2 regions of the Streptomyces sp. NBC_00252 genome follow, and region 1 is predicted to be linked to the other one. Evidence: riboswitches for the same ligand, from Rfam matches in the RefSeq annotation. Region 1 holds a riboswitch; the other holds the start of a gene.

Evidence for each region. A riboswitch is a leader RNA that binds a small molecule or an ion and turns the genes downstream of it on or off. The one in region 1 is predicted to bind ZMP and ZTP.
Region 2: linked by a shared signal. The riboswitch ahead of OHT77_RS04835 (bifunctional 5,10-methylenetetrahydrofolate dehydrogenase/5,10-methenyltetrahydrofolate cyclohydrolase) and the one ahead of OHT77_RS18350 (glycine hydroxymethyltransferase) in region 1 are both predicted to bind ZMP and ZTP.

The regions. Positions count from the first base shown of each region.
Region 1 is NZ_CP108087.1:4,241,838-4,245,232, reverse strand. Features, by position in the region: gene rocD (ornithine--oxo-acid transaminase) at 33-1,286, opposite strand; ZMP/ZTP riboswitch at 1,331-1,420, shown strand; gene OHT77_RS18350 (glycine hydroxymethyltransferase) at 1,452-2,906, shown strand; gene OHT77_RS18345 (hypothetical protein) at 2,952-3,395, opposite strand, start outside.
Region 2 is NZ_CP108087.1:1,094,308-1,097,702, reverse strand. Features, by position in the region: gene OHT77_RS04840 (CU044_5270 family protein) at 47-946, shown strand; gene OHT77_RS04835 (bifunctional 5,10-methylenetetrahydrofolate dehydrogenase/5,10-methenyltetrahydrofolate cyclohydrolase) at 947-1,795, opposite strand; ZMP/ZTP riboswitch at 1,817-1,901, opposite strand; gene OHT77_RS04830 (nuclear transport factor 2 family protein) at 2,180-2,545, opposite strand; gene OHT77_RS04825 (hypothetical protein) at 2,716-3,012, shown strand; gene OHT77_RS04820 (ABC transporter ATP-binding protein) at 3,091-3,395, opposite strand, start outside.

The DNA of each region.
Region 1 (3,395 bases):
GGGGTCTTCTCCAGGAACTCCGGGGGTGGCGGCTAGACCCCCAACACCGCGCGCAGCTGGGCCAGTCCCCAGTCCAGATCCTCCCGGCTGATCATCAGCGGCGGCGCGATCCGGATCGTCGACCCGTGGGTGTCCTTCACCAGAACGCCCCGGTCCATCAACCTCTCCGAGATCTCCCGCCCCGTCCCGACCGCCGGAGCGATGTCGACCCCCGCCCACAACCCCCGCCCGCGCACCGCCGTCACCCGGCCCGTACCGGTCAACTCCCGCAATTCCCTGAGCAGATGCTCCCCGAGCTCAGTGGCCCGCGCCTGGTACTCGCCCGACCGCAGCATCGCGATCACCTCCAGCGCCACCGCACACGCCAGCGGATTCCCGCCGAACGTCGACCCGTGCTCCCCGGGCCGGAACACGCCCAGCACCTCCGCACTCGACACCACCGCCGACACCGGCACCACCCCGCCGCCCAGCGCCTTGCCGAGCACGTACATGTCGGGCACCACCCCCTCGTGCTCGCACGCGAACGTCCGCCCCGTCCGCCCCAGCCCCGACTGGATCTCGTCGGCGACGAAGAGCACGTTCCGCTCGCGCGTCAACTCCCGCACCCCCGCCAGATATCCGGCGGGCGGCACCACCACCCCCGCCTCCCCCTGGATCGGCTCCAACAGCACGGCGACCGTGTTCTCACTGATCGCCGCCCGCATCGCGGTGAGATCGCCGTACGGCACGATCTCGAAGCCCGGCGTGTACGGCCCGAAGTCAGCTCGCGCCTCCAGGTCGGTCGAGAAGCTGACGATCGTCGTCGTACGGCCGTGGAAGTTGTTGCCCGCCACCACGATCTTCGCCCGCCCGGCAGGCACCCCCTTGACCTGAGACCCCCACTTCCGGGCCGTCTTCAGCGCGGTCTCCACCGCCTCCGCGCCCGTGTTCATCGGCAGCACGAGCTCCATGCCGCACAGCTCTGCCAACTCCTCACAGAACGCGCCGAACCGGTCGTGGTGGAACGCCCGCGACGTCAGCGTCACCCGCTCCAACTGCGCCTTCGCCGCCGCGATCAGCCGCGGGTTGCCGTGCCCGAAGTTCAGCGCCGAGTACCCGGCCAGCAGATCGAGGTACCGCCGCCCCTCCACGTCCGTCATCCACGCACCCTCAGCGGTGGCGACCATCAACGGCAGCGGGTGGTAGTTGTGCGCGGTGTGCGCCTCGGCGGCGGCGATGAGTGCTTCCGTACTGGTCACGGCGTCTCCAGGGGGTGAGAGTGACCCCTTTCTTATCCCCGCCCGCATGGTGGACGCAGGAGCCGCACCGTCGGGCACGCCCGGTAGGCTGACCGGCGGGCCGTGACTGGCGCGCTGGGATGGGACCGACCATCGGGGAGCGGCCCGAGCTGGAATGTGTGCCGTGCGCCTGGGCCGTACCGTGAACGCCGAACGCCACGTCCGGAGGTCCCCATGCCCGACAATTCCGTGCCTCTCTCCAACGAGTCCACCGCCTTCCGCGCCGCCCTCGACGTGATCCGCGCCGTCGAGCCGCGCGTCGCCGACGCCATCGGCCAGGAAGTCGCCGACCAGCGCGAGATGCTCAAGCTCATCGCCTCCGAGAACTACGCCTCCCCGGCCACCCTCCTGGCCATGGGCAACTGGTTCAGCGACAAGTACGCCGAGGGCACCATCGGCCGCCGCTTCTACGCCGGCTGCCGCAACGTGGACACCGTCGAGGCACTCGCCGCCGAGCACGCCCGCGAACTCTTCGGTGCCCGTCACGCCTACGTCCAGCCGCACTCCGGCATCGACGCCAACCTCGTCGCCTTCTGGTCCGTCCTCGCCGCCCGGGTCGAGGCCCCCGCCCTCGCCAAGGCCGGGGTCCGTCAGGTCAACGACCTCTCTGACGCCGACTGGGCCGAACTCCGTCAGGCCTTCGGCAACCAGCGCATGCTCGGCATGTCCCTGGACGCCGGCGGCCACCTCACCCACGGCTTCCGCCCGAACATCTCCGGCAAGATGTTCGACCAGCGCTCCTACGGCACCGACCCCGTCACCGGCCTCATCGACTACGACGCCCTGCGCGCCTCCGCCCGCGAGTTCAAGCCGCTGATCATCGTCGGCGGCTACTCCGCCTACCCGCGTCTCGTGAACTTCCGCATCATGCGCGAGATCGCCGACGAGGTCGGGGCGACCCTGATGGTGGACATGGCGCACTTCGCCGGCCTGGTCGCGGGCAAGGTGCTGACCGGCGACTTCGACCCGGTCCCGCACGCACAGATCGTCACCACCACCACCCACAAGTCGCTGCGCGGCCCGCGCGGCGGCATGGTCCTGTGCGACGACTCCCTCAAGGACCAGGTCGACCGCGGCTGCCCGATGGTCCTCGGCGGCCCGCTCGCGCACGTGATGGGCGCGAAGGCCGTCGCCCTCGCCGAGGCCCGGCAGCCCTCCTTCCAGGACTACGCCCAGCGCATCGTCGACAACTCCCGCGCGCTGGCCGACGGTCTGATGCGCCGCGGCGCCACCCTCGTCACCGGCGGCACCGACAACCACCTCAACCTGATCGACGTCGCCTCCTCCTACGGCCTCACCGGCCGCCAGGCCGAGGCCGCCCTGCTCGACTCGGGCATCGTCACCAACCGCAACGCCATCCCCGCCGACCCCAACGGCGCCTGGTACACCTCGGGCATCCGCATCGGCACGCCCGCCCTGACCACCCGCGGTCTGGGCACCGCCGAGATGGACGAGGTCGCCGGTCTCATCGACCGCGTCCTCACCACCACGGAGCCCGGCACCACCAGCAAGGGCGCGCCGTCCAAGGCGCAGCACATCCTCGACCCGAAGGTCGCGGACGAGATCTCCCACCGCGCCACCGACCTCGTCGCCGGCTTCCCGCTCTACCCGGAGATCGACCTCGGCTGACGGCTGACCAACGCCCTCTGTTGAGTTGTCAAAGATCGGCGACTCTCACAGATCGATGAGTTCCTGTCGTGGTTCCTCGCGCGGCGGTCCGGCCTCACGCCGGGCCGCCGCGCGGCGTATCAGCAGCGAGCCGCCCACCCCGAGGGCCACGCCCGCCGCCGCCCACCAGACGGCTCCGGCGGGCCCCGCCGATTCGGCGCCGTTCCCAACTTCCCTTCCCGCGCCGCCGACTTCACCGAGCGACCCCGCCCGCTCCCACTGAGCGAAGACCGGGCGCGGCGCCCGATGCCAGCGGATGTCGTCGTCCGCCACCTCCGGCGCCGGATCCGTCCGCACCCACGGAGTACCGTCCGAGGCCACGAACAACTGGTCCTCCCGCTCCACCGCCACATCACCACCCGGTGCCCGATTCGTGCTGGGCCAGCCCCCGACCCCGGTCAGCCCCCACACCACGGTGATCCGCACCGCCGGATACCGGCCCGCCTCCCA
Region 2 (3,395 bases), 3.1 Mb from region 1:
CCAGTTGAGGCGCGTTTCGTGTACCGACCCTCTAAGGACCGTCGCCATGGCTGATGAACTTGAACTCCTGCGTGGCGCCAACCCGGTCACTGCCGACGGGCCTCTCTACGGCGACGGGCCGCTCGACCATCACGCGGAGCGTGGGCTCAACAGGCTGCTGCACGAACGGCGTTCACGGCGGCGCCGGTTGCAGTGGAGCCTTGTGGCCACCGCTGCCGTTGCCGCGACCGTGCTCACACTGGTGCTGGGTGGGCCGAGCAGTGCCCCGGCAGTGGCGGCCCCCCGCCCCCTGGTGGTGCAGGCGCACTCCACCCCCGTATCCCTGAAGCAGCTCGCGGCACTCGCGGTGGCCGTCGCGGTCGACGGAACTCCCGCTCTGCGCAGGGGAACCCATGTGCAGTCGTGGAGTCTCGGGATGTCCGACGACAAGCCGCCGGTGACCGTTCCCGAGGAACGCATCGTGCGGTGGAACGCGGACGACAGTCACACGGAGCGGCTCGTCGAGCACGGGCGTGTGCTCAAGGAGACGACGTTTCCGCCGAGTTGGAGCGATGTCCCGCCCGATGCCCGGCCGCCGCACGACGTGGCCGGGCTGCGGGCGTATCTCCAGGAGACGGCGTACAGCAAGACGCCGTTGACCACCCCCGAACTCCTCAGTGCCGTGGGGGAGTTGCTGGACCACTGGACGCTCGGGGCGCGTGAGTCGGCCGCGTTGGCGCGGCTGCTCGCGGGGGCCGACGGGCTGCGGCCGGTGGGCGAGGTGACCGACCGGCTCGGGCGGAGCGGGCAGGCGTATGTGTACCAGCGGTCGGGCAGCCGGCTGATGCTGATCATGGACCCGGCCACCGGCGCCGTCCTCGGTATGGAGAACACCTTCACGAAGGACCAGCCCGAGTACGGCGTCAAGGCCGGGGACGTCATGGAGTACAGCGCGTGGACGCGCTGATCACACCCCGAGCTGCCGGGCCGCGGCGGTCACCGTCTGCTCCAGCAGCGTGGCGATCGTCATCGGGCCGACACCGCCCGGCACCGGGGTGATCAGCGAGGCGCGCTCCGCGGCGGAGTCGAAGTCGACGTCGCCGACGTTGCCCGCGTTGTAACCGGCGTCGATCACGACCGCGCCGGGCTTGATGTCCTCGCCGCGGATCAGCCGGGGGCGGCCCACGGCGGCGACCACGATGTCGGCCTCGCGGACCACGTCGGACAGGTCCCGGGTGCGCGAGTGGCAGTAGGTGACGGTCGCGTCGCGGGCCAGGAGCAGCATGCCGGCCGGCTTGCCGAGGATCGCGCTGCGGCCCACGACCACGGCCCGCTTGCCGGACGGGTCGACGCCGTACTCGTCGAGCAGCCGCATGATGCCGCCGGGCGTGCAGGACACGAAGCCCGGCAGCCCGAAGCTCATCGTCGCGAACGACGCGAAGGTGACGCCGTCCACGTCCTTCTCCGCCGCGATCGCCTCGAACGCGGCCCGCTCGTCGATGTGTTCACCCATCGGGTGCTGGAGCAGGATGCCGTGCACGGCAGGGTCGGAGGAGAGTCCGTCGAGGGTGGCGACCAGTTCGGCGGTGGTCGTGGCGGCGGGCAGTTCCACGTGCCGGGACTCGATGCCGGCCTTGCGGCTGCGGTTCTGCTTCATCCGGACGTACGTGACGGAGGCCGGGTCCGCGCCGACCAGGACCGTCGCGAGACAGGGCGCCGTACCGGTGCGCTCCGTGATGTCGGCGGCCTGCTTCGCGGTGTCTTCGACGATGCGCCGGGCGAGCGCGGTGCCGTCCATGAGCCGTGCCTGGGACATGATCCACTCCTGAGCTGGTTGACCAATCGCCCAGGCGCACGGCATCGACTCCGCGTGGGCCGCTCCACGGTGGTGCTCCACCTCAGCGCCAGTCACGACCCACGAACAGCCTAACCGACAGTTTTACGACAGCCTCGGCCGGTCACCGACGGTCCTGGTCCGCTCATCGATGGCGGAAACCCCGTGTCCGAGCGGCGGGCGGTGCCGGGAGCGAGCGGGAGCGTGCCGCCCGGAGCGCCGAACCCAGCAGGGCGGCGGACGCGCGCAGGCCCGCTGCCGTGACCGGGGTCCGCCGTCGGGCGGCAGAAGCGCGCGCGGGTGCCGTGGTCGCCGAGAAGGTCCAGGTCACACGGGTGCTGATCCGGACCCTCGGCACCATCCGCGCTATCCGTCCCATGCCTGGATCATCGTCTGCCGGGTGATCTTGCCGTCGCGCAGCAGCAGCATCGACTCGGCGAGGACTCGCGCCCCGTCCGGGTACTGACACGACTCGCTGTAGGCGGCCCGGTCCCCGTCCACGACGCACTCCTCCAGCTTGTGCGTCATGTCGCGGCTGTAGACGTCGGCGAGCATCGCGCCGATCTCGTCCCGGCCGTGCAAAACCTTGGGATGGCTGGGCTGGGCCTGGTGGTCGACGACGTGGATCTCGGCGTCGTCCGCGTACAGCGACAGCAGTGTCGCCGCAGTGTGGTCCTCGATGCCCCGGCGCAGTGCTTCGGTGTCGAAGCCGGGGCGTGCCGCGGTGCCCATGATGACCTCCTCAGAGGGCGCGGCCCGAACAGGGACGAGCCGCGAAGGGCCTCTCCTACGAGACTCCTCCGCCGCGCCGGGCTCGGCAAACCGGGGGGCGCGATCCGCCTCACGGGTGAGCGGCGGCCGGTACCCGTGACCGCGCGGGGACCGGCCGCGTTGCTGAGGGCATGATCTCAACACGACGTATTGCCGCCGCCGTTGGTCTCGCGGTCGGGGTCACCGGCCTCGTCGCGCCGATGGCGAACGCCGCCGACGCGCCCGCCTTCAAGGACGGCAAGGTCAGCCCGGTCGCCCTCCTGGACTCGCTCGCGGTGAGTGAGATCCCCGCCGAGCACCGCGCGGAGGTCCCGCGGGTCGCCGGCCAGCTGCAGGGCCTGAACCACCTGAACGACCTCCAGCAGCTCCACCAGGTCACCGACATGGCCGCGCCGGTCACGGGACTCCTCCCCAGCATCGAGCCGTGAGCCTGCGGTACTGATCCCGCGGAGCACGCGGACCTCGAGGGCCGTCCGGAAACGGGCGGCCCTCAGCCGTTCCCGGGATCAGCCCGTCGTCGCCAGGAACTGCGTCGCCGCCAGCTCCGCGTACAGCGGGTCGGCGGTCACCAGCTCCCGGTGCGTGCCCACCGCGCGGACCCGGCCCGCGTCCATGACCACGATCCGGTCGGCCATCGTCACCGTGGACAGCCGGTGCGCGACGACCAGGACCGTCGTCGTACGGGCCACATCGGCGACGGTGTCGCGCAGGGCCGCCTCGTTCACCGCGTCCAGCTGCGAGGTCGCCTCGTCGAGGAGCAGCAGCCGGGGCCGGCGCAGCAACGCCCGTGCGATGGCGACGCGTTGACGTT